Regions from separate parts of the Arthrobacter sp. DualSoilB13 genome, predicted to be linked through region 1. Evidence: riboswitches for the same ligand, from Rfam matches in the RefSeq annotation. Region 1 holds a riboswitch; each other region holds the start of a gene.
The links. A riboswitch is a leader RNA that binds a small molecule or an ion and turns the genes downstream of it on or off. The one in region 1 is predicted to bind cyclic di-AMP.

Region 1 (5,571 bases):
GGTTGCGGCCGAGCTTACGGTACGGTTCGGTGTCCACCACGCCGTTGGCGCGCAGGACCTTGGCGATGGCCGCGGCGTCAATGGAGTCGTCAAAGTCGATGGTGGCGATGACGTTGGAGCGGTCCTCGGCGTTTGCGACGAAAGGCGTGGCGTACTCGGAGGCCTCAGCCCAGGAGTAGATGCGGTTGGCAGAATCTGCCGTGCGCTTGCTGGCGAAGTCCAGGCCGCCGTTGCTGTTGAGCCACTGCACCTGTGCGTCCAGGGTCACCAGGGTGGAGAGCGACGGGGTGTTGTAGGTCTGGTTCAGCTTGGAGTTATCAATGGCCGTCTGCAGGTCCAGGAAGTCCGGGATCCAGCGGTCGCTGGCCTTGATGCGTGCAGCACGCTCCAGGGCTGCGGGGGAGAAGAGGCCCAGCCAGAGGCCGCCGTCGGAGGCGAAGTTCTTTTGCGGGGCGAAGTAGTAGACGTCCGATTCGGCAACGTCAACGTCCAGCCCGCCGGCCGCCGAGGTGGCATCCACCAGGACGAGGGAGCCTTCATCAGCACCCTGGACGCGTTTGACGGGCGCAGCCACGCCCGTTGACGTTTCATTCTGGGGCCAAGCGTAGACGTCAACGCCGGCTTCGGCCTGTGCCACCGGGCGGGTTCCGGGTTCGGCCTTGATGATGGAGGAAGCATCGAGGAAGGGTGCCTTGTTGGTGGCGGCAGCGAACTTGGAACCGAACTCACCGAAGGACAAGTGCTGTGCCTTCTTCTCCACCAGGCCAAACGCCGCCACATCCCAGAACGCCGTTGAGCCGCCTACGCCGAGGACAACCTCGTAACCTTCCGGAGCGCGGAAGAACTGGCTGAGTCCTTCACGGACCGAACCCACCAGGTTCTTGACTGGAGCCTGGCGGTGGGAGGTACCCAGGATGGTGGACGATGCTGCAGACAACGCCTCGATCTGTTCCGGGCGAACCTTGGACGGTCCAGCGCCGAAGCGTCCGTCCTTGGGCAGAAGGTCGGCGGGAATGGTGATGCTGTTGTCGCTCACGTGGCGCTCCAATGGGTGTCGGCTAGAGATGGGAGGTGGCATGGGGCATCAACTGCCCCTTCGACACCCCAATTCTGCCTGACACGGCCCGGCCTCAGGAACCTGCCACCGTCATAGTCCGCCACGTGGAATGCGGTCCCACCGAATGCGACCGGAATTATCCAGAGTAATTCCAAATAAGCTAGGCTGGGGGTTGGCGTTCCGGGGGCGGCGGTGCACACCGTCCGCCCTTGCCAGGGACGCGGTACGGTGGAGATTACGCAAGGAACTGCGTTCGAGGAGAGCTGAGCTGGATGACGGATCTGATCGATACCACTGAGATGTATCTTCGGACCATTTTGGAGCTTGAAGAAGAAAACATTGTGGCCCTGCGGGCCCGCATCGCCGAGCGCCTGCGGCACTCCGGCCCCACTGTTTCCCAGACCATCGGACGCATGGAGCGCGATGGCCTGGTGATTGTGTCCAACGACCGCCACCTGGAACTGACGGAAGCGGGCCGGAAGCGCGCCACCGAAGTCATGCGCAAGCACCGCCTCGCGGAGCGCCTGCTGGCCGACGTCATTGGGCTCGATTGGGCCTACGTCCATGATGAAGCGTGCCGCTGGGAGCACGTCATGAGCGAGCGTGTGGAGCGTCGGCTCTACGAGCTCTTGGAACACCCCACGGAGTCTCCCTACGGCAACCCCATCCCCGGACTTGAAGCGCTTGGCGGCCTTGCCAGCCAGCCCTTCCCTCGGCTGGATGTCAACCTGCTCCAGGCAATGGACGGATATGCCGCCGCTACCCGCGTGGTGGTCAGCCGCCTCGCGGAGCCCATCCAGGTTGAGCCGGAGCTCCTGACCCAATTGGACGAAGGCGGAATCCGTCCCGGCGCAAGTGTCTCGCTGGAGCGCGTCGGCGAGTACATCTCCGTCCGTGTTCCGGGCATCGAAGGCGCTTTGGAGCTGCCGCCCGAGGTGGCCGCGCACGTCTTCGTATCCCTCAACTGAGTGTCGCCGGCAGCGCCGTGTCAAACCTCACTTCTGTCACTTTTTAGCGTGCGTGACCTGCGGTTTTCCGAAAATAGTGATAAGGGCTTCTCGCTCTGAGCCCGATCCTGTTGATAACGAATTTATTACCGAAGGCCTTAATCCCCTATAGTTATTTACTAGCGCTGATACCAAAGCGTTACCTGATCCGGAGCCGAGCTCTGCCAGCGGATCAGGTGTGTCACCCACCACTGGCAGAGGCGGGGGAACCACAAGCGGCTGTCTAAAGAAGCAGCCTTGGGGTGAAGTCCGCAGCAGAAGTGCCCACGTATACAAGTCCCTCTTGGGATACCTGTGTGCCGTGAGCGCCTCGCGCGGACCGGGTCTTTGTACTCTCTGACCCGAATCCGACAGCTAACTTCGCAGGCTTTTGAGAGAGGAACAGAGTTTGACATCGCAGAACGTCAGGGGTCGCCGCCGCGCGTCCGGCCCCGCTGCTGAGCTGCGGCCAGCCACCGTCGTCACGGAGATCCGGCCCCGCGCCACCGAGCGTCAAGTGCGCCGCCGTAAGAGCCCCCTGCGCCAGGTTGCCGACTTCGCCGCTGCCAGCGGCGTCGGGCAGAAGGCCGGTGTTGCGCTTGCCGCCACCGGGCTTGCCCTGACTGTCGGCCTGCCGGCCACCAGCCCGGTCATGGCCACCTCGGAATCGGGCCAGACCGAGTCCGCCCTCGCCGTCGCAGCCCCCGCGGGCAGCCAGCCCGAGGTTTCCGCGGCCGCGTCGGCGAAGATCGACTTCAGCCGAGCCGCAGTCGCCACTGCCGCTGACCCCGATGGGAAGTTGAAGCAACTGCTCAGCGCCCAGTCGGCCGGAAGCATCCAGCGCGCATCATCCGTTGGCACCATGGCCAGCCCCCTTGACACGCTTACCACGGCATCGCCCTTCGGCTACCGCATCAGCCCCCTCACGGGCGGCGCCGGTGACTTCCACCGGGGCCAGGACTTCGTTGCCCAGTGCGGCACCGCTGTCCACGCAGCGGCAACCGGCAAGGTCACTTTCGCCGGATGGCACGAATATGGCGGAGGCAACCGTGTGGTGATCGACCACGGCAACGGCCTCGAGACCACGTACAACCACCTGTCGTCCTTCACCGTCCAGGTGGGACAAACCGTCAACCGTGGCGATACCGTCGCGCTGAGCGGCACCACGGGCGCTTCAACCGGCTGCCACCTCCACTTCGAGGTTCAGGTCAACGGTGAAGTCGTAGACCCCATGGGCTGGCTCTAACCAATCTGATGGTCGCCTCTCGCATGTGCGGGACACCCCGTGACCTGAATGTGACATTTGCGTTCAACTGTTGTAGCGTACAGAGCGCATCGGCTTTTTAGGGGGCCGGTGCACTTGAGTGGATTGCCTAGCTCTGCCACCTCTCAAGGTCCGTTCGCATAAATCGTCTGGCAGGGGCGGGGGAACCACTTCTGGTCTTCGTGAGAAGGCCTTGGGGTTAAGTCGCAAATCTTCCTTGGAAGCGGCGCGGCCGGATGACTCCCATCCGAATCCGACAGCTCACCTCGCAGGCATTGGGAGAGGCTACCTACGTGTCATCACGCACTACCCCTGCGCGCCATCGCGCCCAAACGGTTCGCACGAACCCGTTGAACACGCTTTCCAAGGCTGTATCCACCAACGCCGGAACCATGAGCCGTCAGGCCATCGTTCTGGCCGCAGCCTCAGGCCTCGTCCTCACCGTCGGATTGCCCGCACAGGCAGCCGACGCCGATGTTTCCAAGACTGAAGCCTCCAGCACCCAGCAGCTGGTTGTAACGGCAGTGGTTACCGCAGAGCCAACAGCCACCGTTTCCTTCGAGAGCCCCACCGTGGCCACCAAGGAAGCCCCCAAGGTAGTCCAGCGCGCAGCGCAGGTTACCGAACGAGCAACGGCCACCACGGACGAAGCCCCTGAAGCCGTGACGGCGAAGTCCTCCGAGGCCAAGGACCCGGCTGCCAGCGCAGCTGCTTCCGGCCTTGCTGCTATTGCCTACACCGGCATCGGCTCCCCGTACGTTTGGGGCGGAACAACACCTAACGGCTGGGACTGCTCCGGCTTCACCCAGTGGGTCTACGCCCAGGCAGGCATCAGCATCCCCCGCGTGAACGCCTGGACGGCTATGACGCCCACCAGCACTCCTTCTCCCGGCGACCTCGTCATGCAGAACGGCGGAGCCCATGTGGGCATCTACGTCGGCAATGGCATGATGATCAGCGCTTTGAACCCCGGCCAGGGAACGCTGCTGCACTCCGTAGCGTCCACCGGCACCTCCTCGTTCTACACCCTCCGCTAGAAACAATCCGGCTCGGGGTGGGCCGGCATGCCCGCAATGCCGGTCCTACCCGCTACCCGTGTGCACCCAACGGCGCTCGGATACGAAAAGAGAAAATCATGACCAGTGCAAACAAGCTTGCACGGCACCGCGCTGAGGCCCCCAAGACCAGCTCGCTTGCCGTCATTGCCAAAGCTGTCAGCTCCAACGCCGCCGGCGTTGGCCGCCAGGCAGCAGTGATCGCCGCAGCTTCAGGCCTGGTCCTGACCAGCGGCATCGCGGCCAACGCAGCCGAGACCAACGTTGATCGTGAGTCGACCTCCACGTCCACATTGGACGTCCAGTCCGTAGCGCAGGCCACCATCGCGGCCGACTCCACTGTGGCTATCTCTTACGAGCGTCCCGTGGTCACCACCGTGGAAGCTCCGGCTCCCGTTGTGGTGGAAGAAGCGCCGGCCAAGGTTGAAGCCAAGGAAGTACCTGCGGTTGCCGCCAAGGCCGCTCCTGCAGCCAACGCCACCGTGGCCGTCAGCAACTCAACCCCCGCTCCAGCAGCTCCGGCGGCTTCCAGCGGACTCGGCGCAGCCATCGCTGCAGCTGCTTACGCCCAGCTCGGCGTCACCCAGGACTGCACCATGCTGGTCACCAACTCCCTTGCAGCCGTGGGAATCAACTTCCACGACTGGCCTGCAGGTTACCTCTCCTTGGGCCGCACGGTCAGTGCAGCAGAAGCCCAGCCCGGCGACCTCGCCTACTACGCAAACGGTGGTTTGGCCGGACAGGCGCACATCGCTGTATACGTGGGCAACGGCCAGGCAGTTCACGGTGGATGGAACGGATCCACCACGGCACTGTTCAGCGTCAACGTCGGTTCCGGCCCGGTTTTCATCCGCGTCAACGGCTGATTCACTTTCTTCAGAACACCCCGCAGGCTCCGGCCGGCGGGGTGTTCTGCTTTAACCGCGCATGAACTCTTGCCGACACTGTGAGCGAAACGACAGAAAAATTCGTTGATACGGCATATAAGTGCTTACCCTTATGTTGTCGATCCACAGCCCGTACATGCAGAGGGCAGCCGGCCCTCGTGCCCCTGACGGGTGCGGCCGTGAAGAGGTACGTGCATGCGCACACTCGTTCTGAATGCTGGATATGAACCGCTGGCGGTAATAACATTCCGCCGGGCGCTGGTCCTTGTGCTCACTGGGAAAGCTAGCGTAGTGGCCGAAGGCGACGAGCCTGTCGTCGGGC
Region 2 (5,571 bases), 1.3 Mb from region 1:
TGGTTCCAGCCAACGACGAACTGGGCATGTTGGGCCGCGTCTGTGTCCCCTTGCTGGTGCGCGGTTTCCGCGTGGGGTACTTGTGGGTGCAGCTTGACCTTGAAGAACAGAGCGCGACGGCGATACTCGCCGAACTGCCAGGCGTGCGGGACGAGCTGGACCTGCTGGCGGGCTTGCTCCTTGATTCCAACACGGCTGAATCGGAGTTCCGGCGACGGCGTGAACAGGAGTTTCTCTCAGCCTGCGGCGGCGAATCCAACGCTGTGGCCACCGTCGCGGGTTGGAAGGAAATCCAGGGCCGCGGTCCGTGGCAGCTGGTGACTATCCTCGACCCCGATGGCGCGAGGTCCGACGTCGATCCCATTGCAGCTACCCTGACGCATCGATCTGCCGCGCTGCAGTCCACCATTGGCGTGAACGCCGCGTTGTTCAGCGCCGGAACGGAGACGCATTCCGTTGTGTTGTTCCGCGAGTCGGGCGGCCGGGCGGACCATGCCCAGGTTTTGGTGCACTATCAACTGGAGCTCGCCAAACGCGCGGGCCGCAAAGTGGACAGGGTAATCCTGGGGATCAGCGAACCATTCCAAGTTATCCGGCAGCTGTCCGGTGCTTACCGGCAAGCGAAGGTTGCTGCCCAAGCGGCCGCAGTAGACCTCCCTTTGGGTGAGCTCGTGGACAGCCGAACTGTTGGCGTGTACCAGCTGTTCGATCGTTTGGTAGCACCGGGCGGTTGGGATGACACGGGATCTGTGCATTTCAGGGCACTCGAGGACCACGACAAAAACGGCGAACTCCTGCCCGTCCTTGAATTGCTCTATGACAATGACGGCTCGGTTCAGGACGTCGCCGCCAAACTTCATCTCCACAGGAGCAGCATCTACAACAGGCTCGGCCGGATCCGCCAGCTCATCGGTGCTGATCCGTTGAGTGGCGCGATCCGGCTCGAGTTACATGCGGCCCTGAAGGCCAGGCGTTGGGCAGTACGGCCACGGATCTGAGCCTGCTTCCCCTTGTAAGTACGAAGTATGCGGTGTTGGCTTACGAGCGCCGCAAACGCTGGCAGCTCCAGCGCCCCATCCGCCGACGGAACGTGGCGGTCCGGCTGCTGCTGCAGTACCGGCTATGCCACCCCGCATGGGTGGACGTACGGGGCACGCGGGTGCTCAACCGAATACCTTCTGGGCGGCATCGAGGATGTCCTGAAGTGCCGATTCACTGGGCTGCGGTGCTGAGGCAGCGGTCGGCTTGCCCGGTTTCGGCTTGGACGTCGGCGTTGCAGTATCCGTCGGCGTTGCAGTATCCGTCGGCGTTGGAGTCGGTGTGGGAGTCGCAGTTCCTGTGGGAGTCGGGGTCGGTGTGGGAGTGCCCGTTGGCGTCGGCGCAGGCGGTGTAGTGATGGTGTCCGAGGGCGGCACATCGCTCGGCGCGGGGGCCGGCTGGGTGGGTGCCGGGCTGGTGGCGCCAGGAACTGCCGGGACTGCGGACGAGCCCGCTGACGGAACCCATACCGGGTCCGCGAGCGAAACCTGTGGGGTGGGAGTCGACGACGGCGACACCGCCCCGGGTGCCTCCGCGATCGTCGCGGGCTGGCCGGCCTCGGAGGAAGCCGTTGCCCCTGATGCTGTGGATGGCGTGGAGGCCGAAGGTGATGACGCCGTGGTGTAGGAAGCCTTGGGCCCGGGGGATGCCGAACCCGAGGTGCGGCCTTCGCCCCCGCTGGCTTCCTGCGACGGGGTTTCCTGGCCGAAGAACGGAAGTTCAAGGGCTGGCCCCAAAGCGCCGGCTGTCAGCACGAGGCCAAGGGCCCCCGCCACCACGGCCATGCGCTGGCTCATGTGTTTGACCGAAGCTGCCTTGCGCAGGGCGGCCTGTGGTTCACGGCTGAACGGTTCGCGGCCGAACGAGGATGTGGCGCCAAAACCGGACTTGGTGGTGGGCGCAGCGGCCGGCTTTCGAACGTCCCGGCGGCTTGCCAGTGATGCCGAGGCTGTAGCAGCTGCGGCCACCTGAGCTGGAGACTTGCCGCGCGGGGACTCAGCGTCCTTGCGCGGGGACTCCGTGGGTTCCGGCGTGCGCGCGGACTCATCGCGGGCAGTGACTACGGGAATGGCCGCAGTTGCGGGTTCCGGCGTTGCAGGCTGCACTACTGGAATAGCCGTGGTGGCGGGTTCCTGGCTGGCCGGCGGAACGATGGGGATGGCTGCGGTAGGAGGTCCCGGTGTGGTGGACTTCGGAGCTGCCGCCGATTCCTCGGGCGCGAGTACGGCCCGGGCAGCACGCTCGCGCTCGGCTGCGCGGATTTCCGCACGCGTGGTGGGTTTCACCGCGGCGGGCATGGCCGCAGTGGCGGGTTCCGGCGTCGTGCTTGACGTTCCGCTGACGGCGGCGGAATCTGCCGGCGCGTTGTCAAGGAATCCGCTGGGTTGGGCCCGACGGCGTCCGGTTGGCTTGGTGCGCTCGCCTTCAGTCTGGGCGCGGCGCGGCTGATCCATGGTTGGGGACATGGTGGTTGCCTCTCAACGCCTTCGAGGTTAGCTGTCGGGTTCGGACGAGGCCGTCCGGCCGCGCAAGGCGGCTTCACCCCAAGGGCTTGTGGGTAACAAGCCCGGGAACCTGGGTCCCCCGTCTCTGCCGCGGGTCTGGCGGATCCCGGATTGCGGCAGAGCTCGGCGTCAATCCGGAAGCGGCCCAGCGGAGATATGGGTCGCCCTACGACGGTACATGAGCCGGAAAGTAAAGTCACATTAATGTAACGGGCGGTAGTTCAGCCTAAGCGGTAGGCTTCTAGCGCTTAGGCTTCGGGGCCGGTGCTGGGCAGCAGGCATCGGACGGCTCGACCAAGATATCCCTGGCCAACACTAGCTTCGGCGCGCACCGGCGGGTAGACATTGTCTATGGACCTGCCTGTGATGCCACCCGTCTCGCCCATGCTCGCCAAATCCGTTCCGACCATCCCCGATGTTGGGCACTATGAGCCCAAATGGGACGGCTTCCGGACCATCGTCTTCAAGGACGGCGACGAGATCGTCCTGGGCAGCCGCAACGAGAAGCCCATGACCCGCTACTTCCCCGAGGTGGTGGATGCCCTCAGGAAGAACCTGCCGGACAAATGCGTGATTGACGGCGAAATCGTCCTGATCGAGGGTGGCCGGCTCGAATTCGAGGTGCTCCAGCAGCGGATCCACCCCGCCGACAGCCGCGTCCGTATGCTTGCTGAGAAGACCCCGGCGTCCATGATTGCGTTCGACATCCTCGCGCTAGGCGATCAGAACCTCATGGACAAGCCGTTCTCCGAGCGCCGGGCCATCTTGGAACGTGCGCTCGCCGAGGCCGAGCCGCCTGTGTATGTGACTCCTGCGGTGACTGATCTGGAACGGGCACAGGAGTGGTTCGTACAACTGGAGGGCGCGGGCCTGGATGGTGTGCTGTCCAAACCACTGGATGGGGCGTACCTCCCGAACAAGCGGGTGATGTTCAAGACCAAACACGAGCGCACGGCCGATTGCGTGGTGGCTGGGTTCCGCTGGCACAAGACCGCGAAAGTAGTGGGCTCCATGCTGCTTGGCCTGCACGACGACACCGGCCGGCTACATCACGTGGGAGTAGTGGCATCGTTTCCCATGGCCAAGCGCGAGGCCTTGGTGGCTGAGCTTGAGCCGTATCAGATTGAACTCGACCAACACCCGTGGGGCGAATGGGCCAGGCAGGACGAGGCTGCCGGGGGTTCACGCATGCCGGGCGCCCAAAGCCGCTGGAGCGGGGGCAAGGACTTCTCCTTCGTGCCCCTGCGCCCCGAGCTCGTGATCGAAGTGAAGTACGACTACATGGAGGGGGACAGGTTTCGGCACACCACGCAGTTCCGCAGGTGGCGGCCGGACAGGACCCCCGGGAGCTGCACGTACGCGCAGCTGGAAGAGCCCGCTGAGTACGATCTCGGGGAGATCCTGAAGCTACCGAACACCTAGGGCGTTGCCAACCCGCTGTTACGTCGCTGGCCAGCAACGAAACAGCGGGTTAGCAACGTAACAGCGAGGCTTGCAGCGTAGTTACTCGTGGTGGCCTTGGTCGCTGCTCATGCTGCCTTCGGCCGGCGGGGTTTCTCCCGGAGGAACTCCACCGCCGGGCTCCAATCCTGTGACGTTGCCGTCCAGGGGGTCCGGGTTGGCGGAGGCTGCAGGATCCTCGTCCTCGTCCTGGCGCATATCGGGATCTTCGTGGATGCTGTCGGCATCGGAGGTCGTGTCATAGGATCCTGTGGCGAAGGGTCCTGTGGCGCCGGTGGCGCCGAAGCCCTGGGTCTCTTCAGTTGAGTCTTTGTCAGTCACGATCAGCCCTTTCGTAAGCAAACTTACTAATGCGCTTGCTCCGCCAGCCTAGCCGGGACGCGGCTACCCGACAAGCGGCACCCACGCCAGGTGCCGGCGTCGTACGTCAGCGCTTAGCGGTGCGGAGTGGTAGCGGTGACGAAGCTCCGGATGGCATCCGCCACAGCCTTGGGACGCATGTGCTGCGCCACGTGCCCGACGCCCGGAATCTCCACCAAGCGACCCTGTACCACTGTCCTGGACAACCGCAGTGACCAATCCGGGCCCGCCACCTGGTCGCGGCTACCGCGCAGGACCAGCAACGGTACCTGGATGCCGGCCAGCCTTTTCTCCGTGGGGTATTTCATCATCACCGGCAGCTCGGTGAGGTACCAGCGGGGGCCGCAGCGGAAGTAGTCGGACATGACGATCGCGTTGGACGTGGGACTCTCGCGGAGTATTCCGTCGAGGGTCAGGGCCAGCGACTGCCGCCACACATTTTTATGCCGTGAATCCACCACGGGACCCATCAGTACTAACTGCTTGACCTGCTCGGGGGCGCGCAGGGCCGCCTCGATGGCAAATTGCGTACCCATCGAATGCCCCACCAACACGTAGGAGTCGATGCCACACGACGCGAGTGTATCGGCAATGAACGCGCCGTAGTCCTCCACCGAGAGCTGGCGCCCGGGCTTGGGCGTCCCGCCAAAACCGGGCAGGTCCAGCGAGTACGTCGGTGCGCTCGCCGCGAGAACAGCATGCAACCGCGCCAGGTATCTATGCGACACCCCGATCCCGTGAATCAAGATGTACGCGGGTTCGCTCCCCGGCTCTGCGCCCGGCTCCGGCGCAGGCGAGCCCTCGGTCCAATGGATCCTGCCGGTCAGGCCCAGGGCCTGGACGTCGGCAGAAAGCAGTCCTTTTGTGTCCCCTGGCATCTTCACTCGTTTCCCAACCGTTGCAGGAACACCGGAGCTCCGGGTCCGCTCACTTCATCGCTCCCGATCGGCCGCCCTGACACCGCAAGCAGTAATGCGCTGAGTACGGTGGCCCCGTGCTGGGCGGGGTAGTCGCGGCGGATGCCGGAGCACAGGGACGGCGTCTGCCATTGCGCTGGCTCAAGCGGTTCGAGGTCTTGGATCAGCGCACGACGCTCCTGGTGCACCACGGGCCAAACGGTCGAAGGGGAGCTTTTTGCCATACCGCTATTGAACAGCATGCTGGTGATGTGGGTTGGCTAGCTCTGGGAATCGGTGGAGACGTCATC
Region 3 (5,571 bases), 590 kb from region 1:
AGAGGCCAATGCCCACAACGATTGCCGTCTTGAGGGCTTCAGGCACCGCCTTGAACACGGCAGTCCGGAATCCGGTCAGCACCAGGATGAGCATGGTGATGCCCGAAAGTACCACGAGTCCCATCATGTCCGGCCATGTCAGCCCGGGGTGCGATGCCACCGTGACTGCGACGAACGCGTTGACGCCCAAGCCTGTGGCCACGGCGAACGGGTGCTTGGCCCAGGCTCCCATGAGGATGGTCAGGATGCCGGCAACGAACGCCGTGGTGGCTGCCACGGCGGTGAAACCCAGCGACGCGCCACTCGAATCGGGTCCGGAGAGGATCAGTGGATTGAGCACCACGATGTAGCTCATGGCGAAGAAGGTCGCGAAGCCGCCACGGATTTCCCGCGAATATGTGGATCCACGTTCGGAGATCTTGAAGTAGCGGTCGACTGCAGAACCTTGTTTAAGCATGAAGGTCTCCGGGGATCGAGGGGGAGTTTGCTCTCAAATCCTATGTTGTCCGGTGCGGGCCCTCCCAACGATTCGCCTAGTCTGTAAGGAAGCCAACACTAGGAGAAACCGCCCCATGCGTACCATCCGCCCGCTTCTGGCCGCCGTCGTCGCTGCTCTTGCTTTTGCTTCCGCCCTGCTGTTTGCAGCGGCACCGGCGTCCGCGCACGACGTCGCCGAGTCCACAGCGCCAGCCAACGGTGCCCGCGTTGCGGAAGTCCCGGCGTCGGTCTCCATTACGTTCAACAACCGCCCGCTCGCGATCGGATCGGGCGTAACGGTGACGGCTGGCGGCGAGAACTGGGCGGACGGTCCGGTCGAAATCATCGACAACCAGGCCGTTCAGAAGCTCCGCGAGGGCGCCCCTGCCGGCGAGTTCACAGTGGTGTGGCGCGTGGTCAGCTCCGACTCGCACCCGATTGAGGGCACCTTCACGTTCACAGCCGCCGCAGGAGGCTCGACGTCGGCGAGTGGTACGGCGGGTGCCTCACCAGCGGCTTCGGCTTCCTCAGCTGCGGTACCAACAGTGGGCACCGCCGCACCAGGGACTGCCGGTAACAATGAGCCAGCCGCCGACGCCTCCCAACCTTTCCCTTGGAGCATTGTGGGGCTGGCTGTTGTGGCGGTGGGTCTCGTTATTTATCTCGCCGTTACCGCACGGAAGAAATTGGCGGCGTCCAACGACTCAGAGGGCGATACTCCCGCGGAATAGCGCGGTTTTCTACGTAGCTGCGAATATCTCGAATCGGTTACCGCGACACGCCAGAAGCCCACTTCCCGTTACTTAAATGTGACTTCGGGGGAATCATCGCGTACCGTAGTTCCTGTGCCTGTTCCACGTAGCGGGCACTTCCGGCCTGATTGCCTAGCTCTGCCGCAGTCCGGAATCCGTTCGCAGACAAACCTACGGCAGAGACGGGGAACCCAATTTAGGTCGCTTTCGAGCGTGCCTTGGGGTGAAGTCACGATGCTTTCGCTGAACAGCGGGAGATAGTGGCCGGGTGACTCCCATCCGAATCCGACAGCTAACCTCGCAGGCATCGGGAGAGGCTCTTTCATGTCTTCACGCATTCTTCGCGGCCGTCGTAAGGCGGACAGCGTACGTCCTAATCCGTTCATCTCCATCTCGAAGGCAGTTGCCAGCAACGCTTCAGGCGCTGGTCGTCAGGCAGCTGTTATCGCAGCAGCCTCGGGCCTCGTTTTGACCGGTTCCATTGCTGCTCACGCAGCTGAGACCCCGGTTCAGCGCGATTCCAGCCCCGCAACGGTTGCCGAGACCGTTTCCGAGGCACCCACCAAGGTTGTTACCGCCCTGTCGACGGCTACCGTCAATTTCGAGCGTCCCGCAGTTGCTTCCGTAGCAGCTCCGGTCATCGAAAAGCCGGCCCCCGTTGTTGAGGCCCCTGTAGCCAAGAAGGCAGCTGTCACCACGGCTGCTGCTGCAGCTCCCGTTGCCGCTCAGGCCGCGGTTGCTGCTCCTGTTGCTGCCGCACCCGCACCGGTTGCCGCTGCTCCTGCAGCTGCCCCCGCCGCCGGCGGCGTCAACGCAGCCATGGTTGCTTCGGCTTACGCACAGATCGGTATCTTCCAGGACTGCACCGCCATGGTCGAAAAGGCCCTTGGCTCCGCAGGCATCCCGGTAGGCGACCTCGGTCCCATGCAGTTCATGAACTACGGCAAGGTCGTCAGCGATCCCCAGCCCGGTGACATGATCGTCCAGTCCGGCCACGTTGCTATCTACATCGGCAACGGCCAGGCCATCAGCGGTGGCATCAACGGCAACCAGACGGGCATCCACCCGATCAGCTGGTTGACCGCAACGGGTCCCCTGACCTACGTACGCGCTGGCGCATAAAGCCTCACGCTTCAGTTCAAAGGCCGGTGCCTTCGAAGACTTATGTCTCCGGAGGCACCGGCCTTTGGCGTTAAGTTCTGTTCGTAAAAGTTCAGTGCGGGACGTACGACGGCGGACTTGGCTGGCTTGCGGGGGTGGTAGCGCGTTTGCTTGCGGGACTTCCTAGGCGATGGCGACGCCGGGACCCTCCGGCAGGGCAACCTTGGAGGAGATGGCCTGACCCACTGCTTTGGCTTGCCGCAGCACTTCCTTGGGGGACGGAGTGATGAGGTCTCCGACGCCCACCAGGTGCATTCCCACGGCCCGCATGGCCGCGGCAAGATTCTGTCCGACTGCAATGCCAAGTTCGGCCAGCATGCGCCGTAGCTGGCTTTGGGCGCAGCGTGTCACTACTACGTGGTCTGCCAGAAGAACGCCTTGGGCTGTGTGGATTGCCCACTGGCGAGGATGGGATTCGTGGGGGCCGGATGCGTGGAGCCCGGTCCTCAGGCCTGTGGTTGTCATGCTGGCGGCCACACCGTATCCGATATGCCGTGAGGGATCTGAGCCCAGGAAATCCAAGCGGACAGCGCGAGTGGTGTTACGAACGTCCAGGTGATGACTGGCAGCGTAGTTCCTCAGGTGGCGAAGGATTTCGTTGCGTTCCTGCATTGCTGTCGGATCTGCGGCGTCGGTGCGTTGGAGCATGCCTGTATGGACGGACGGTCCAGTAGTGGATAACGCGCCGAACCCGTCTACCACGATCGAACCCACGCCGTAGCGGCTGAGTTCGCTGGCAACTGCCAAGCCGGACAGGCCGGCTCCGATGATCACGGTGGTGGTGCGTTCCGTGCCGGAATCAGGCGTGAGTGACACTGCTTGGTTCCTCCTTGACGTGTGTGCCTTCGGCATCGCGTGGGATCGCGTCCGAGTTCCCCAAGCGGCCGCAAGTAAATGACCGGGGCGTGTGGTGTGAGACACGTTTTCCGGCCATTCGGTGACTCGAACACTACCGAACTTTTTCGGCCATGGATAGCCTCTCCGCCTGCGCGTTTTGTCTCTTCGCCGCGAGCACCCCAGGGGCCGCCGGGAACCGAGCCCTGACCGTTATGCACATAGCCAAATGTCGTCTTGATTCGCCACTGCTGACCGAGAATAGTGAGCATTGGGAGGAGGAATTTCCGGGTTTCTCCTGCCCCGGCCGTTGGCAATAAAACAGTCTGGAAGTTCTAGGCCGGGATCCTCTGGCAGAATAGCCGGAACATCAAGCAGTAGGTGGAGAGGCAGGCCCCCATGGACCAGCACGGAAGACACAGTGAAGAGTCACCGGACGGCCAGGACCAGGTTGTGGAACCTGGTGGCATCGTCGTCGGGGTGGATGGTTCAGAGCACGGTCAGTGCGCCTTGGTTTGGGCCGCACGGGAGGCGGAGCGCCGCCAGCTTCCGCTGCATATTGTCACGGCATACTCCGTGCCAATTTTCGCGGCCTCCGGCTTGGACGGTGGCTACGCAACAGTTGACGATTCCGTCATCCGCGAAGGCGCTGATGCGATCGTTCGTCAAGCCTTGGACAAAGTCTCCGGATATGCCATTGACGTCGATGCTTCCGTGGAAAACGGTGATGCCGCTGGTGTCTTGTTGGACCTTTCCGAGGAGGCCGCGCTGCTGGTGTTCGGCAGCAGGGGTCGCGGTGGGTTCGTCGGGCGCCTCCTGGGTTCGGTGAGTAGTGCCCTGCCCGCGCACGCCAAATGCCCCACGGTGACGGTCCCGCTCTATTGCGCTGACCGCCTCGGTGAGAACACCGAGGACAAACACATCAAGGCCGAGCACGCCAAAACGGGCCCGCGCACTGTGGAAAACGTGGTTGCAGTAGGCGTTGACGGCTCCGAACAAGCACGCGTTGCTGTGCTCGAGGCTGCCGAGCAAGCGCAGCGTATGGGAGCCACACTGCGCGTCATCTGCGCTGTTCCGCAGTACAGCGGTTCCCTGGCGTGGGTTCCGGCTCCGTTGGACCGCGATGCCCTATTCGCCGATATCAGGGTCCAGCTTGACGCCGGTGTTGCCTGGCTCAGAAGCCACTTCCCTTCGTTGGCTATTGAGACGGACCTCCGGGATGGCTCGCCCGTTGATGTTCTTGTGGAAACCAGCCGCAGCGTCGAGCTGGTTGTTTTGGGAACCCGTGGCCGAGGCGGATTCGCGGGAATGCTGCTGGGGTCAACATCAGACGGAGTCCTGCACCACGCCAAAGGGCCAGTGCTGGTTGTTCCGGACAGGGAAGATCCCCGGCTGGCGGACCGTCACAAGTTTGGACCCATGCTCGGCGCTGCCTGAGTCGGCGCCTGGCACATCCATGGACAGTATGGAGCCCGAAGATCCGGATCAGGATCGCGGCGCCAGCCTCGGCGCCTCGGGTTCGGTGTTCGTCCGGAACATCTCAAAAATCCGTGGAGACATGGTTCCGGAGGTCGGTGGCAAGGCAGCCAATCTTGGCGAGTTAGCTAATGCAGGGCTGCCCGTGCCACCCGGTTTTTGCCTCACAACTGCTGCGTACCAGCGGGCGCTCTCGGGAGCTGCTCTGGAGCCTGTCCTTGCGGCTTTGTCGGAGGCTGATGCGGCGGGGTTGGACCGGCTGAGTGAGATCGCCACCCGTGCCCGGTCTTTGGTTCTCGACTCCGGGGTGCCGGCCGGGATCGCCGAATCGGTGAGATTGGCGTACGGGGAATTGGGCGATAACGTCGCAGTGGCTGTCAGGTCTTCGGCCACCGCCGAGGACCTGCCGTTCGCGAGCTTCGCCGGACAACAGGACACTTTCCTGAACGTAGTCGGCGTGAACGCGGTCCTGGACGCCGTAAGCCGCTGCTGGGCCTCGCTCTGGACAGATCGTGCCGTGGCCTACCGGACCACCAACGGGATTGACCACGCCACGGTGGCCTTGGCCGTGGTGGTGCAGGAGATGGTGGATTCCACTACGGCTGGCGTCATGTTTACCGCCAACCCCGTGACGGGGAATCGCAATGAAACCGTCATTGATGCCAGCCCCGGCTTGGGGGAATCGGTAGTCTCCGGTGCCGTCAACCCGGATCACTATGTGGTGGACACCCTGCAGGGCGGCATTGTAAGCAGGACCTTGGGGGACAGACAGCTGGAGATCCGCGCCGTTCCAGGCGGCGGTACGGAGCGACTCGAGCGGCGCCGTTCTGCCGATTCAGACGTGGAGCCTTGCCTGAGTGATCGTCAGGTG
Region 4 (5,571 bases), 200 kb from region 1:
CGGACGCACACAAAACCCTGAACGTCCCCTACGACTGTGGCCTGGCAATCGTGGCCCGCCCGGAAGCCTTGAGGCGTGCTTTCAGTGTTCACACCAGTTACCTGATAGCCACTGATGCCGGACCGGGGGACCCTTTCGAGAAAGTTCCGGAGATGTCCCGCCGCGCCCGCGGCATTCCGGTGTGGGCGGCACTGAGGCAGCTGGGCCGGGACGGCGTGATTTCCATGGTGGACCGTCTTGCGGCAAATGCCCGTGCTTTGGCTGAAGGACTATCCGCGATCCCGGGAGTGGAAGTGCTTAACGACGTCGTGTTCACGCAGGTCTCCGTGAGTTTCGGCAGTGACGATCGCACGCACCGCATCACCCAGCGGCTCATGGCCGAGGGCGCGGTGTGGATGTCCGGTTCGTCATGGCGAGGACGTGAGATCCTGCGGATCTCTGTGAGCAACTGGACCACGGACGCTGGTGATGTGGCCGCGTCCATCGCGGCCGTACGGGGCGCGGTGGAAGCCGAACCGGAGGCGTAGCGCTCTTCGGAAAGTTCAGTGCCGGTGAGGGCCCCGGCCCAGTTCGGCGCGAAGCCCGGCGACGGGAATTGTCCCGCGGCGCAGTTTGCGGGTCAGCCCCGCCAACCCTTTGAGGTCGGTCAAAAGGGTACGTACGACGTCGACACTTGAGTCGGGATTGTCGCTCCAGTCCACCGGCACCTCATGAATGCGCAGAGCGGAGCGGTCAGCGATGATCAGCAGTTCGGTGTCGAAAAACCATGCTTCATCGCGGGTGTAGGGGAGCAGCTGGCGGGCGACGTCGGCACGAATGGCTTTGAACCCGCACTCAGCATCGGAGAAGCGCGCTCCCGTCAGGACGCGCAACAGAAAATTGTAGGCGCGTGCAATGACGTCACGGTGGTGGCTAAATGTCCCGTGCGAAGCCTTTGCCAGACGCGTGCCGACAGCGAGGTCTGAGTGGCCCGACATCAGCGGGGCCAGAAGAGGAGCCACGGCCGAAAGGTCGAAGGACAGGTCCAGGTCTATATAGGCAAGCAGCGGTGACGCGGAGGACAACCAGATCTTACGGAGGGAGTTTCCGCGGCCCCTTCGATCAAGACGGACCACCATAAGCTCGGGGAATTCCCTCGCCAGGCGTTCGGCGATCCGCAGGGTGCCGTCCGTGCTGGCGTTGTCCACCACAGTGATCCGGAAGGTGTGCGGAAGAGTGTCTGCAAGGTGCCCGTGCAGCCTGCGAAGGTTTTCTTCCAGGCGGACTTCCTGGTTGAACACGGGTATGGCGATGTCCAGGACGGGAGCCAGCGCGGGTGTGCTGGCGGGAGTGCCTTGCACCGTCCGATGCAGTGCTGGCCGGGGAGCTGTGAGCGTCATATATCCAGCATGCGACGGCCGATTATGTGGGCTTTAGGCGGAGGCTGTGACCGCGCTGTGAACCATGGGCAGCGCCTGTGAACCACGGGTGGCGCCTGTGAACCACGGGTGGCGCCTGTAAAACAGCAAAAGCCGCATCCGTTCCCGCCATCCGCTCCAGTGGGTACTGGGGCGGACGGCGGGAACGGGCGCGGCAATGAAGCGGTCTGGCTTAGTACCAGTTGTTGGCCAAGTGGAAGCCCAGAGCGGCGGACGGGGATCCGTAGCGCTCCTTGATGTAGTTCAGGCCCCACTTGATCTGGGTCTGGTAGTTGGTCTGCCAGTCAGCACCAGCGGAGGCCATCTTGCCGGCCGGGAGGGACTGGACAATGCCATACGCGCCGCTGGAAGCGTTGGTGGCAGTTGTCCTCCAGTTGGATTCCTTCTCCCACAGGGTGTTCAGTGCGGTCATCTCAGCTGCGCTCCAGCCGTAGTTGCCCAGGATGCTGGCGGCGTAGGCCTTGGCGGCGGCGGGGTCGTCCACGGCTTTCGGGGCGGCTGCGGCAGCTGCAGCTTCCGCAGCGGCGGCGGCAGCAGCGGCGTCGGCGGCTTGCTTGGCTGCAGCGTCAGCGGCAGCCTTCTCAGCTGCGGCTTGGGCGGCAGCGGCGTCGGCGGCTTGCTTGGCTGCAGCGTCAGCGGCAGCCTTCTCAGCAGCGGCCTGGTCAGCGGCAGCCTTGTCGGCAGCGGCCTTCTCAGCAGCTGCCTTGTCCGCGGCAGCCCGGTCAGCTGCGCCCTTGGCGGCGGCAGCATCCAAGGAAGCGGAGATTTCAGCTGACTTGTTGGCGCTGACCTGGGCAGCAGCCTGGGTCCCGGCAACGCGGCTCGCCTCAGGGAGAGTCAACGCGGCGTTTGCGGCGGTTCCGAGCGATGCAACACCCAGTGCGGCTGCAACAACGCCGGCTACGACTGACATGCGGTGGCCGGACTTACCCTGGCGGGCAGCGTTCTTGAGGACGGACTGCGACTTGGTGAGCGGTGCGTTGTGTTCGTCGCGGTGACGCGCAGAAGGGCGCGTCTGATCGTTAAATTCAGACATGTTGTGTGACCTCTCAGCGCCTGCGGAGTTAGCTGTCGGGTTCGGATGAGGTCATCCGGCCGCGCGTCACGCTGCGGCTTCACCCCTAGGGCGGCACATTGCCAGGCCCGGAGACTGTGGGTCCCCCGTCTCTGCCTCAAAGAAGAACGGACTCCGGGAAGTGGCAGAGCTCGGCGCATCCCGGATGTGGGTCCTTGGGGAAACCCACCCTTTCGACGGTACAGGAGGTTTCTTCAGAAGTCACATTTAGGTAACAGAGATCACGACGCCGGTGAGTCGCCTTGCCGGCTTGTCTGACTTTCTCCGGCGCTTACCGTGGGAAGTCGCAGTGCGAACTCGGTGCGCCCGGGCCGGGAGGTCACCTCCACGGTGCCACCATGGGCGGCAACAATCGAATCCACAATGGAAAGGCCCAGTCCGGAGGTGCCTTCAGAACCCGATCTCGCGGCATCAGCGCGGGCAAAACGGGAGAAGATCCGGCCTTGGAAATCGACCGGAATGCCCGGGCCGTTGTCCGTGACTGTGACCACTGCGCTGCCATCAGCGGAGAGCATGACGCCTGTCACCACGGTGGTGCCGGGATCGGTATGTTTGCGCGCGTTGGACAGCAGGTTGGCGAGCACCTGGTGCAATTGCGTTACATCGCCGCGGACCGTGACAGGTTCATCGGGGAGCTGGAGGTGCCAGATGTGATCCGGCGCCATGACCTTCTCATCGCTGACGGTTTCGATCACCAATTGGGTCAGGTCAACGTCCTCGACTTTCACGGGCTGCCCCTCGTCCAGGCGCGCCAGCAGCAGCAGGTCCTCAACCAGCGTGGTCATGCGCTCCGATTGGCTTTGGACCCTTGCCAGCGACTTGCGGCCATCGTCGGTGAAGGTCTCGGTCATCCTCAGCAACTCCGTGTAGCCTCGGATCGCGGTGAGCGGTGTGCGGAGTTCGTGTGAGGCATCAGCGACGAACTGACGCACCTTGGTTTCGCTTTCCTGCCGTGCTTCCAACGCACTGGCGACGTTCTCCAGCATCTGGTTCAGAGCATGGCCAACGCTTCCAACTTCCGTTCCGGGATGAGCGGCCGACGGCGGTACGCGCACCGCAAGTGCGACCTCACCGGCGTCGAGGGGGAGGCGCGAAACCTTGGTGGCAACCTCGGAGAGCTGCTCAAGCGGCCGCATGGTCCGCCGGATGATCACTGTTCCGGCGAGGCCGATCAGTACCAATCCGCCCAACGAAACCAACACCATGGTCCACACCAGCGAGGCCTCGGCGCTTTGCTTGTCCGCCAAGGGCAGTCCCGTCACGATCACATCACCGTAGGTGTCCACTGCCACCAGCCGGTAGTCACCATTGGACAGGGACCGATCCACCGGGACGTTGTCCTTGGGGAGCGACAACAGGACCTGCTCATCGGCTGCGGAGAGTGAAACGCGGTTGCCTTGGGCGTCGATGAGCCCCGAACTCCTCACGGTTGAGCCGTCGATCCTCGCGTTGAGCGTTCCCGCGGCCTGGCCGCGCGCCTCCAGCGGGTCAGGCCTTCCGGAGGGGTTCGTGGGAAAGTTCGACGGCGGCCTGCCGAAGTCGGTCGCGCGGCTGGACGCCTGCTCCAATTGCCTATCGAGCTGCCTGTTGAAGACCATGTCCATGGACGCGTAGCTGACAATGCCCACGGCTCCGCAGATGGCCACCAGGAGTGCCATGGCCACCAGGACCAGTCGGGTCCGCAGGTGCCAGGTGGACGGATTGAGCCAGCTGCGCTCTGGATTTCCGGGAATACGGGAGCTTTTTGCCACTCCTGACAGTGTGCTCAACGCTTAGTCCGCTGGCTTGATGACGTACCCGGCGCCACGGATGGTGTGGATCATGGGTGGATGGTTGGCTTCGATCTTCTTGCGTAGGTAGGAGATGTACAGTTCCACGATGTTGGCCTGGCCACCGAAGTCGTAGTCCCACACCCGGTCCAGAATCTGGGCTTTGCTGACCACCCGTTTGGGGTTTTCCATGAGGTAGCGCAAAAGTTCAAACTGGGTGGCGGTGAGCGGGATGTCCTCGCCGGCCCGGGTGACTTCGCGGGTGTCCACGTTCAGCGTGAGATCTCCCACCACAAGCTCGGCAGTGTCCATGGCCGCCACCCCGGAACGCTGGACCAGACGGTGGAGGCGTAGGAGGACCTCTTCCATGCTGAAGGGCTTGGTGACGTAGTCGTCCCCTCCGGCGGCGAGCCCAACGATCCGATCCTGTACGGCGTCCTTGGCGGTGAGGAACAGTGCGGGAACTTCCGGGGCGAAGGTGCGGATGCGATTGAGGACCTCCACGCCGTCGAAGCCGGGCAGCATGACGTCCAGGACCAGCACGTCAGGGCGAAAGTCCTTGGCCAGTTTTACGGCCCCGGGCCCGTCCCCGGCCACTGCCACGGACCAGCCCGCCATTCGAAGTCCCATGCTCATGAGCTCGGCGAGGCTGGGTTCATCGTCCACCACAAGGGCGCGGATGGGGGAGCCGTCCGGATGGGAGAGTTGGGGAAGGTTGTTGGTCATGGAGTGCGAGGAGGCCATGGGACAACTCTCCGTTCTGCTGGTTAGCCAGCGCTTTGCCGGTCCTGTGAAGACGCTGTGAACCCAACACTAGCGAGAGAGCTGTTTCTACAGCTTGTAGCAGATTTTTTCGGGAAATTTGTTGAACCGCCATTTAGTGTGATTGGACAGCAACTGTTTCAGATCGTGAGATTCCGCCGCATGCCCGTTCGTGGGAACCGACGCGGCACTCTGGCCAGATTCACCGAAGAAAATTCACTTAATGGCGAATATTCCCGGCTGTGGTCGAATGAAATGCCATTCATTTATAGGCCCGGCTGAATTGTGATTTGCGGCACAATAGACCTCAACGTCTCAAAATGTGGACGGTTCGACGCTTTGTTACTTGCGTGTTGCCATTGTTACGTTGCACACTTCCAATGTGAACAAGAACTCAACAGCACCTGCAGCCGCAGCAACCTGGCCCAGCGAACCCGCTGGCCATGATGACCGCTGTTGTCGAATGCAAGCCTAACTTTCCACCCCAAGAAGTTTCAGGCATTCGCCCCCTAGCCCAGCGTTGGGCGCCCCTCCCCAAACTCATTGC

Region 2: linked by a shared signal. The riboswitch ahead of ACZ5J0_RS18315 (DNA polymerase III subunit gamma/tau domain-containing protein) and the one ahead of ACZ5J0_RS04725 (C40 family peptidase) in region 1 are both predicted to bind cyclic di-AMP.
Region 3: linked by a shared signal. The riboswitch ahead of ACZ5J0_RS01960 (NlpC/P60 family protein) and the one ahead of ACZ5J0_RS04725 (C40 family peptidase) in region 1 are both predicted to bind cyclic di-AMP.
Region 4: linked by a shared signal. The riboswitch ahead of ACZ5J0_RS03795 (aggregation-promoting factor C-terminal-like domain-containing protein) and the one ahead of ACZ5J0_RS04725 (C40 family peptidase) in region 1 are both predicted to bind cyclic di-AMP.

What each region holds. Positions count from the first base shown of each region.
Region 1 is NZ_AP035865.1:980,685-986,255, forward strand. It holds gene serC (phosphoserine transaminase) at 1-1,036, opposite strand, end outside; gene ACZ5J0_RS04715 (metal-dependent transcriptional regulator) at 1,330-2,025, shown strand; cyclic di-AMP (ydaO/yuaA leader) riboswitch at 2,237-2,448, shown strand; gene ACZ5J0_RS04720 (M23 family metallopeptidase) at 2,453-3,289, shown strand; cyclic di-AMP (ydaO/yuaA leader) riboswitch at 3,435-3,596, shown strand; gene ACZ5J0_RS04725 (C40 family peptidase) at 3,601-4,344, shown strand; gene ACZ5J0_RS04730 (NlpC/P60 family protein) at 4,443-5,228, shown strand; gene ACZ5J0_RS04735 (HNH endonuclease) at 5,445-5,571, shown strand, end outside.
Region 2 is NZ_AP035865.1:3,969,973-3,975,543, reverse strand. It holds gene ACZ5J0_RS18320 (PucR family transcriptional regulator) at 1-998, shown strand, start outside; gene ACZ5J0_RS18315 (DNA polymerase III subunit gamma/tau domain-containing protein) at 1,164-2,504, opposite strand; cyclic di-AMP (ydaO/yuaA leader) riboswitch at 2,507-2,655, opposite strand; gene ACZ5J0_RS18310 (ATP-dependent DNA ligase) at 2,895-3,965, shown strand; gene ACZ5J0_RS18305 (DUF6480 family protein) at 4,047-4,325, opposite strand; gene ACZ5J0_RS18300 (alpha/beta fold hydrolase) at 4,439-5,242, opposite strand; gene ACZ5J0_RS18295 (maleylpyruvate isomerase mycothiol-dependent enzyme family protein) at 5,245-5,505, opposite strand; gene ACZ5J0_RS18290 (helix-turn-helix domain-containing protein) at 5,542-5,571, opposite strand, start outside.
Region 3 is NZ_AP035865.1:389,143-394,713, forward strand. It holds gene ACZ5J0_RS01950 (NCS2 family permease) at 1-457, opposite strand, end outside; gene ACZ5J0_RS01955 (copper resistance CopC family protein) at 573-1,208, shown strand; cyclic di-AMP (ydaO/yuaA leader) riboswitch at 1,383-1,550, shown strand; gene ACZ5J0_RS01960 (NlpC/P60 family protein) at 1,554-2,351, shown strand; gene ACZ5J0_RS01965 (Rossmann-fold NAD(P)-binding domain-containing protein) at 2,514-3,206, opposite strand; gene ACZ5J0_RS01970 (universal stress protein) at 3,624-4,661, shown strand; gene ACZ5J0_RS01975 (PEP/pyruvate-binding domain-containing protein) at 4,681-5,571, shown strand, end outside.
Region 4 is NZ_AP035865.1:778,244-783,814, forward strand. It holds gene ACZ5J0_RS03785 (pyridoxal phosphate-dependent decarboxylase family protein) at 1-527, shown strand, start outside; gene ACZ5J0_RS03790 (glycosyltransferase) at 543-1,379, opposite strand; gene ACZ5J0_RS03795 (aggregation-promoting factor C-terminal-like domain-containing protein) at 1,591-2,454, opposite strand; cyclic di-AMP (ydaO/yuaA leader) riboswitch at 2,460-2,616, opposite strand; gene ACZ5J0_RS03800 (sensor histidine kinase) at 2,715-4,262, opposite strand; gene ACZ5J0_RS03805 (response regulator transcription factor) at 4,266-5,006, opposite strand.